DNA from 2 places in the Pseudomonas sp. TMB3-21 genome. Region 1 is predicted to be linked to the other one. Evidence: predicted binding sites of a transcription regulator. Region 1 holds the regulator's gene; the other holds the start of a gene.

Region 1 (4,212 bases):
GTCGTGGCATCAAATCAAAAAATTATCTGGTCCTGGCAACCACCAGCCAGAAACAGGTTCTAACCGCCGCTTATCACAGTTACAAGCGTTGCGGCCTGTCTGGCTGCATTCTGACTAAACTGGATGAGACGGCGAGCCTGGGCGAGGTGTTGAGCCTGGCCATCAGTCATGAATTGCCGGTGGCGTACCTGACCGACGGACCGCGGATTCCGGATGATTTGCATCTGCCGCGCCGTCATCAACTGGTCAGCCGCGCCGTCAGCGTGCAAATGCAGGAAGAACCCAGCGAAGAAGCCATGGCTGACATGTTCGCTGACCTCTACCACAGTCCGACCAAGCGGGTTGGCTGAGGTGATAATGAACAGTTTTCGTACCTACATCGATGGTCTGCCATGCATTGTTCCATTTGTGAACGCGCAGCCAGTAATGTGGCCTCCGTCTATGCAAGACAAGGTAAAGAAATAACATGGGCAGCATGCATCCCGTACAGGTGATCGCGGTGACCGGCGGCAAAGGTGGCGTCGGCAAGACTAACGTGTCAGTGAACTTGTCCCTGGCTCTAGCTGAGCTCGGCCGGCGCGTCATGCTGCTGGACGCCGATCTGGGGCTGGCGAACGTCGACGTTCTGTTGGGGCTGACACCCAAACGTACTCTGGCCGACGTGATCGAAGGCCGCTGTGAACTGCGCGACGTATTGTTGCAAGGGCCTGGCGGAATTCGCATCGTCCCTGCCGCGTCCGGCACCCAGAGCATGGTTCATCTGAGCCCGGCGCAACACGCCGGCCTGATCCAGGCGTTCAGCGATATCGGCGACAATCTCGATGTGCTGGTCATCGACACCGCTGCGGGTATTGGTGACTCGGTAGTCAGTTTTGTTCGCGCCGCGCAAGAAGTGTTGCTGGTGGTGTGCGACGAGCCGACCTCGATCACGGACGCCTACGCGCTGATCAAACTGCTGAACCGCGATTACGGCATGAACCGCTTCCGCGTCCTGGCCAACATGGCCCAGAGCCCGCAGGAAGGGCGCAACCTTTTCGCCAAGTTGACCAAAGTCACAGACCGCTTCCTCGACGTCGCTTTGCAGTACGTCGGTGCAGTGCCGTATGACGAAAGCGTGCGCAAGGCGGTGCAAAAACAGCGCGCCGTTTACGAAGCGTTCCCGCGTTCCAAATGCTCCCTGGCTTTCAAGGCGATCGCGCAAAAGGTCGATACCTGGCCGTTGCCTGCCAACCCTCGTGGGCATCTGGAGTTTTTCGTCGAGCGCCTCGTGCAACAGACCGCAGGACCCGTGCTATGACAGCTACCGGTTACAACGTTTACAAGAAGTCGGCACCTGACGCGCAGTACGAGTTGATCGAGCGTTACGCGCCACTGGTCAAGCGCATTGCCTATCACTTGCTGGCGCGTCTGCCAGCCAGTGTCCAGGTAGAAGATCTGATTCAGGCCGGGATGATCGGCCTGCTCGAAGTGTCGACCAAATACGACGCCAGCAAAGGCGCAAGTTTTGAAACGTACGCGGGCATTCGAATCCGCGGCGCGATGCTCGATGAAGTGCGCAAGGGCGACTGGGCACCTCGCTCGGTCCACCGCAATACGCGCATGGTCAGCGACGCAATTCGCTCGATTGAAGCTAAAACCGGTCGTGACGCTAAAGATCACGAAGTTGCGGCCGAACTCCAATTGAGTCTCGACGATTACTACGGGATTTTGAACGACACCCTGGGTAGCCGTTTATTCAGTTTCGACGACCTGTTGCAGGACGGCGAACACGAAGGGTTGCACGAGGACGGCGCGAGTGCACACATGGAGCCGTCACGCGACCTGGAAGATGAACGCTTCCAGGCGGCGCTGGCGGATGCCATTGCCAACTTGCCGGAGCGTGAGCGGCTGGTGTTGGCGCTGTACTACGACGAAGAGCTGAATCTCAAGGAAATCGGCGAAGTCCTGGGGGTCAGTGAATCCCGGGTCAGCCAGTTACACAGCCAGTGCGCGGCCCGTTTGCGGGGGCGTTTGGGGGAGTGGCGAGCGCGCTGAAGGCAGTGTGGGGACACTGCGAACGTGGCTGGTGTGGTGTTTAACCGCGCCGGTCGCGATCTGCTGTGCTCCAGACAGTCATCGAGTGTTTGCCGGATTGATTGAAGTGGCGCGCCCAGGTGCTGGGCGCGTTTAAGACTGCTTGGAGGTCGAATTGGACAAGAACATGAAAATCCTCATCGTTGATGACTTCTCAACGATGCGGCGGATCATAAAAAACCTGTTGCGTGACCTTGGGTTCACCAACACGGTCGAGGCTGACGATGGCACCACCGCCATTCCGGTTCTCAACAGCGGCAGCATCGACTTTCTGGTAACAGACTGGAACATGCCTGGCATGACCGGTATCGACCTGCTGCGCCACGTGCGCGCCGATGAAAAGCTCAAGCACCTGCCGGTGCTGATGGTGACCGCTGAAGCCAAGCGCGAGCAGATCATCGAAGCGGCCCAGGCCGGTGTTAACGGCTATGTGGTCAAGCCCTTCACGGCCCAGGCGTTGAAAGACAAGATCGAGAAGATTTTCGAACGCATTGGCTGAGAGACGGCGCCACGGGGGAGCTATGGACAACAACGAATCTTCACAGGGTAATTTTGAATCGACCCTGAAAAAACACGCGGTCGAGCTGGTCGAAAGCCTTGAAAAAGGCAGGTTCGGCGACGCGGTGCAATTGATCCATGAGCTCAATCAGACCCGTGACCGCGGCCTGTATCAGGAAGTGGGCAAACTCACACGCGAGCTGCACAGCGCGATCGTCAATTTCCAGATTGACCCGCACATGCCGCAAGCCGAGGAAGTGTCCCAGATAACAGACGCCACCGAGCGTCTGGGTTATGTGGTCAAGCTGACCGAGGCCGCCGCCAACCGCACCATGGACCTGGTTGAAAACGCCACGCCACTGGTCAACGGCCTGAGCGAAGAAGCGCAGGCGCTGAGCGCGGATTGGGGACGGTTCATGCGTCGAGAGGTCGGGGCTGAAGAGTTCCGCGAACTGGCCCGGCGAGTCGACGGTTTCCTGACACGCAGCAGCGCTGACAATCGCGTGGTAGCGAGCAACCTCAACGACATCCTGCTTGCTCAGGATTATCAGGACCTCACCGGCCAAGTGATCAAGCGTGTGACCCAGCTGGTCACCGAAGTTGAAAGCAATTTGCTCAAGCTCGTGCTCATGGCCAGTCAGGTGGACCGCTTCGCGGGCATCGAACATGACCGTGATGCGATGCTTCAAGAAAAAGATCCGCAAAAACATCTCTCTCAGGGTGAAGGTCCGCAGATTCATGCCGATAAAAGAGAAGACGTTGTGTCCGGTCAGGACGATGTGGACGATTTGCTATCCAGCCTAGGGTTTTAGAATTTTAGGTTTTTTAGGTTTTTAGACCTGTAGGAGCACCCCCTTAATGAGCTTCGGCGCCGATGAAGAGATCCTTCAGGATTTCCTGGTTGAGGCCGGCGAGATTCTAGAGCAGCTGTCCGAACAGTTGGTCGAGCTGGAAAGCCGACCGGATGATGCGGATCTGCTCAATGCAATTTTTCGCGGTTTTCACACTGTAAAAGGAGGCGCCGGCTTCCTCCAGCTCAATGAGCTGGTGGAGTGCTGTCACATCGCCGAGAACGTCTTCGACATCCTGCGCAAGGGTGAGCGTCGCGTCGACTCGGAACTGATGGACGTGGTTCTCGAAGCACTGGACGCAGTAAACGCGATGTTTACCGAAGTCCGCGAACGCAGCCCGGTCACGGCCGCGACCCCTGAATTGCTGGCGGCGCTGGCACGTCTGGCAGAACCGCAGAGCGCGGATGAAGTCGCTCCTGCTGCTGAGGTGGTTACAGAACCGGTCGCCGAAAGCGATTCGGGCGACATCACAGACAATGAATTCGAACAACTGCTGGACTCACTGAATGCCGTCAAGGCACAGGCTGAGGCGCCGGCATCTGCTCCTGCTCCTGCTGCTAGCGGTAGCGCGGCGAGCGACGAAATCACCGACGACGAATTCGAATCGTTGCTCGATCAGTTGCATGGCAAAGGTCAGTTCGCCATTGATGCGGTCACTGTCCCTGCGGCACCAGCCGCTCCAGCCGCGCCGAAAGCCGCGGGCGACAGCTCCGACATTACCGACGACGAATTCGAAGCACTGCTCGACCAGTTGCACGGCAAAGGCAACTTCGCCGTTGGCGCGCTGGAA
Region 2 (4,212 bases), 1.4 Mb from region 1:
TGTTTCTGGGCCATTGCGACCGCCCGGGCATTCACCCGGCGCCTTATCTGGCGAGGGCGCAGTGGATTATCATGCAGACGCCCTACCCGCTGGGCGCCGCAGAACTGAAAGACTTGCTTCAACGTTCACATCAGTTGGTGGTGAGCAGATTACCGAAGCGCACCCAGGTCGGCCTGCTGCTCTAGAACAGTGCCAGCAGATTAGCGCCGAGAAACAGCTGATCTATCCAGAACACCTGATGCAGCAGCACGATGGCCCAGAACAGTATTTGGAACGAGACCTTGCGGGTTTTGTGCCGAAACACTTGCTGGGCCAGCAACGCGCCCGGCCAGCCACCGGCAAACTCGACAGCGTGCAGAACGTTTTCCGGCGTACGCCAGCGATCAGTGCGCGCCTTGCGTTTGTCGCCCCAATACAGGAAGAACGCCAGCAGGCTGACGATGCCGTAAGCCGCGAGGGGCACCAGCGAAATCCCGCGCAGCCACATCGTCACTGAACCCGACAACGGCAGCGCGCACACGATCGCGAACACCAGCAGCTTCAGCCGTGGGTTCTGGATACCACCCTTGGCAGGATTGCGCGCGCTGGCGTTATTCATGGCTGGACGGCGGTCCAGTCGACCCAACCGAACTGCCACGTCGCCAGAATCACCAGCCCAAACGCGATCCGGTACCAGGCGAACGCGGCATAGCTGTGGCTGGCGATGAACTTGAGCAAGCCGCGCACGGCGATCATCGCGAAGATGAACGCGGTGACAAAACCGATGGCGAACACCGGAAAATCTGCCGGCACGAACAGGTCGCGGTATTTGTAGCCCGAATAAACCGCCGCAGCGACCATGGTCGGCATCGCCAGAAAGAACGAGAACTCGGTGGCGGTTTTGCGCGACAAGCCGAACAGCAAACCGCCGATGATCGTCGAGCCGGAGCGCGAGGTGCCGGGAATCATCGCCAGGCACTGAGCGAAGCCGACTTTCAGCGCGTCCTGCCAGGTAATCTCATCGACTGTTTCAGCGTGCACCTCATGCTGACGCTGCTCGGCCCACAACATCACGATCCCGCCAACCACCAACGCCGCTGCAACGGTAATCGGGTTGAACAGGTATTCATGAATGAGATCGGAGAACAGCACGCCCAGAACCACGGCGGGCATGAAGGCGATCAACAGGTTGGCGGTGAAGCGTCGGGCCCCGGGCTGAGTAGGCAGGCCGGTGACCACATCGAGTATCTTGCGGCGGAACTCCCAGACCACCGCCAGAATGGCGCCCAGCTGGATAATGATGTTGAACGCAATGGCGCGTTCTCCGCCGAAGTCGAGCAAGTCCGCGACAATAATCTGGTGCCCGGTACTGGAAATCGGCAAAAACTCCGTCAGCCCTTCTACAACCCCAAGTATCAATGCCTGCACGGCGGTCCAAAGGTCCATCAATCCCCCAGGAGGCGATGCGCTGCGGCATGCCCCGATAATAATTTTAAAACGTTCACTGCGGTCAACGTGTCTGCCCCGCGCGCTGCAGCCAGGCGAAGCCGAAAAGCATCGGCTGAAGTTCGTTCTGGATTCAGGTTTTCCCGCGCGGGGCCGAAATCCTATCAGACAAGCCTGATTAACGCTGCCACGTTATAAGACTTGCGTCGGACACGTCCGGAGAGCAAAGCGTGCAGGGATGCTGGCGATCATTTATGACCAGAACAAGAAACAGGAGTGACAGCGGTATGAACAGCTTGCGAACCATGTCGATCAGCCGCCGTTTGTGGCTCATTCTGATTGTGGCGGTAGTGATGCTTTTGACCTTGGGCGTGCTGATGCTCAAGCAGATTCATGAGGATCTTTATGACGCCAAGGTGGAAAAAACCCAACACGTGGTGCAGACGGCCAGCGGCATTCTGACGTATTTCCATGGCCTGGAAACCGCCGGCACCCTGACCCGCGACGCTGCGCAAAAGCAGGCGCTGACCGCCGTACGCGGCCTGCGCTACGACCAAACCGATTACTTCTGGATCAACGATCTCACGCCGGTCATGGTCATGCACCCGGCCAACCCGAAACTCGATGGGCAGAACCTCGCGGCGATCCGCGATCCCGACGGCTTTGCGCTGTTCAATGAAATGGTCGCGGTGGCCAAGAGCAAAGGCGCCGGCATTGTCGATTACCGCTGGCCAAAACCGGGTGCCGACGCACCGGTGGAAAAAACCTCCTACGTGAAACTGTTCGAACCCTGGGGCTGGATCATTGGTTCGGGCGTGTATATCGATGACATGCAAGCCGAATTCGCCTCCCAAGTGTGGAAGGCTACATTCGTTGGGCTGGTGATTGCCACGATCATGGCGCTGCTGGTGATTCTGATTGCCCGCAGCATCGTTCGCCCTCTTCAGGAAACCGTGAGCGCGATGGCCAACATTGCCAGTGGGGAAAGCGACCTGACTCGCACCCTCGACACCCATGGCCACGATGAAGTGACGCAACTGGCGCAGCATTTCAATGCGTTCACCGCCAAGCTGCGCCTGGTGATCGGCGAGCTGCAAATCTCCGCCAGCGCACTCGGCCAGTCCTCCAGTGATCTGGGTAACGATGCGGCCCAGGCGCAAGAGCGCAGCCAACAGCAATCGCAGCAAATGGAGCTGGTGGCCACGGCGATCAACGAGGTGACCTACGGCGTGCAGGACGTGGCAAAAAACGCCGAGCACGCGGCGAGTGAAATGCGCGATGCCGAGTCGCAGGCGCAGCAGGGTCAGGTCAACATTGACGGGAGCCTGCAGCAGATCGACAAATTGTCTTCGACGATCAATCAGGCCGTGGAAGTGATTCGCACCCTGGCAGCCGAAAGCACGCAGATCGGCAGCGTTCTGGAAGTGATTCGCTCCATCGCTGAACAGACCAACCTGCTGGCGCTCAACGCCGCGATCGAGGCGGCCCGAGCCGGCGAGCAGGGACGCGGATTTGCCGTTGTAGCCGATGAAGTCCGGTTGCTGGCGCAGCGCACGCAGAAGTCGACGGCCGAGATTCAGTCGATGATCGAGCGTCTGCAAAATCATTCGGAAGCGGCGGTGAAGGTGATCGGAGACAGCAGCCGCGCCTCGCAACTGACCATCGAACAGGCTGGCCTTGCCGGTGCGAGCCTGAATGCGATCGGCCAGGCACTGCGCAATCTTAACGGGTTGAACGCGTCGATTGCCAGCGCGACCTTGCAACAGGCTCAAGTGGTTGAGGACATCAACCAGAACGTCACCCAAGCGGCCGGTTTGTCCCACAGCACCGCAATGGCGGCGGAGCAATCGAGCGTGGCCAGCGTGCGGCTCAAGGAACTGAGCGAACAACTGAACGGGTTGCTCAGGCAGTTCCGCGTTTAACCGCGCGGCATGATCTTGTAGCAACTGCCGAGGCTGCGTCCGGCTGCGCAGGCTCGGCAGCTGCTACGAGGCTGGTGTCGGTCCTGGAGGTTCTCCTTTGCCTGCGCCTGCCGTTACAATCGCCACCCTTCGCGACTTCCCCAAGGAAACTCCATGTCCGGGCTTGAACTGTTTGCCGCCGCCCTCGGTGTCATTGCCGTCTGGCTGACCGTCAAACAGAACCCGTGGTGCTGGCCTGTCGGGCTGGTCATGGTGCTGCTCTACAGCTGGATTTTTTTTGAAGTAAAGCTCTATTCGGACATGCTGCTGCAAGTGATTTACGCGGGTTTGCAGCTCTATGGCTGGTGGCAGTGGACGCGGGCGGGCGACGCGCATCAAGGCCGGCAGGTCAGTCGTCTTGGCAGGCAAGCCGTGGTGTTCAGCCTGACCATCGGAGCCATCGGCAGCCTGTTGCTCGGCGCCGCGATGGCCCATTGGACGGACGCTGCGCAGCCGTGGCTGGATGCAGCGCTGACCGGTTTCAGCCTGGTCGCACAATTATGGATGGCGCAAAAGCGCGTGCAGTGCTGGCCGCTGTGGATTGTCGTCGATGTGATTTTCGTCGGCCTGTTTGTCTATAAAGGGCTGTACCTGACTGCTGCGCTCTACGGGCTGTTCACTCTGCTGGCGGTGCAAGGCTGGCGCGAGTGGCGTGCCGATCCGGTCTTGCGCACATGAAAGTCCTGGTGCTGACCGGCCCCGAATCCAGCGGTAAAAGCTGGCTGGCGGCAGAATTGCAGGCGCAGTTCGGCGGCCTGCTGGTCGATGAATACGTGCGTTGGTTCATCGAGCAAAATCCCCGCGAGACGACGCTGGCCGACATACC

The links. The regulator FliA, encoded in region 1, starts transcription of late flagellar genes. The targets are predictions, from matches to a motif close to CTAAAGTTTNNNNNNNNNNNGCCGNTAA.
Region 2: ACYZTS_RS18975 (methyl-accepting chemotaxis protein) is a predicted target of FliA. The motif match lies at 1,558-1,585, and genes of this name have one in related genera.

The regions. Positions count from the first base shown of each region.
Region 1 is NZ_CM142718.1:5,512,257-5,516,468, reverse strand. It holds gene flhF (flagellar biosynthesis protein FlhF) at 1-350, shown strand, start outside; gene fleN (flagellar synthesis regulator FleN) at 467-1,297, shown strand; gene fliA (RNA polymerase sigma factor FliA) at 1,294-2,034, shown strand; gene ACYZTS_RS25245 (chemotaxis response regulator CheY) at 2,201-2,572, shown strand; gene ACYZTS_RS25240 (protein phosphatase CheZ) at 2,595-3,383, shown strand; gene ACYZTS_RS25235 (chemotaxis protein CheA) at 3,430-4,212, shown strand, end outside.
Region 2 is NZ_CM142718.1:4,130,223-4,134,434, reverse strand. It holds gene ACYZTS_RS18990 (MmcQ/YjbR family DNA-binding protein) at 1-185, shown strand, start outside; gene ACYZTS_RS18985 (DUF1294 domain-containing protein) at 182-598, opposite strand; gene ACYZTS_RS18980 (undecaprenyl-diphosphate phosphatase) at 595-1,425, opposite strand; gene ACYZTS_RS18975 (methyl-accepting chemotaxis protein) at 1,713-3,347, shown strand; gene pnuC (nicotinamide riboside transporter PnuC) at 3,501-4,064, shown strand; gene ACYZTS_RS18965 (AAA family ATPase) at 4,061-4,212, shown strand, end outside.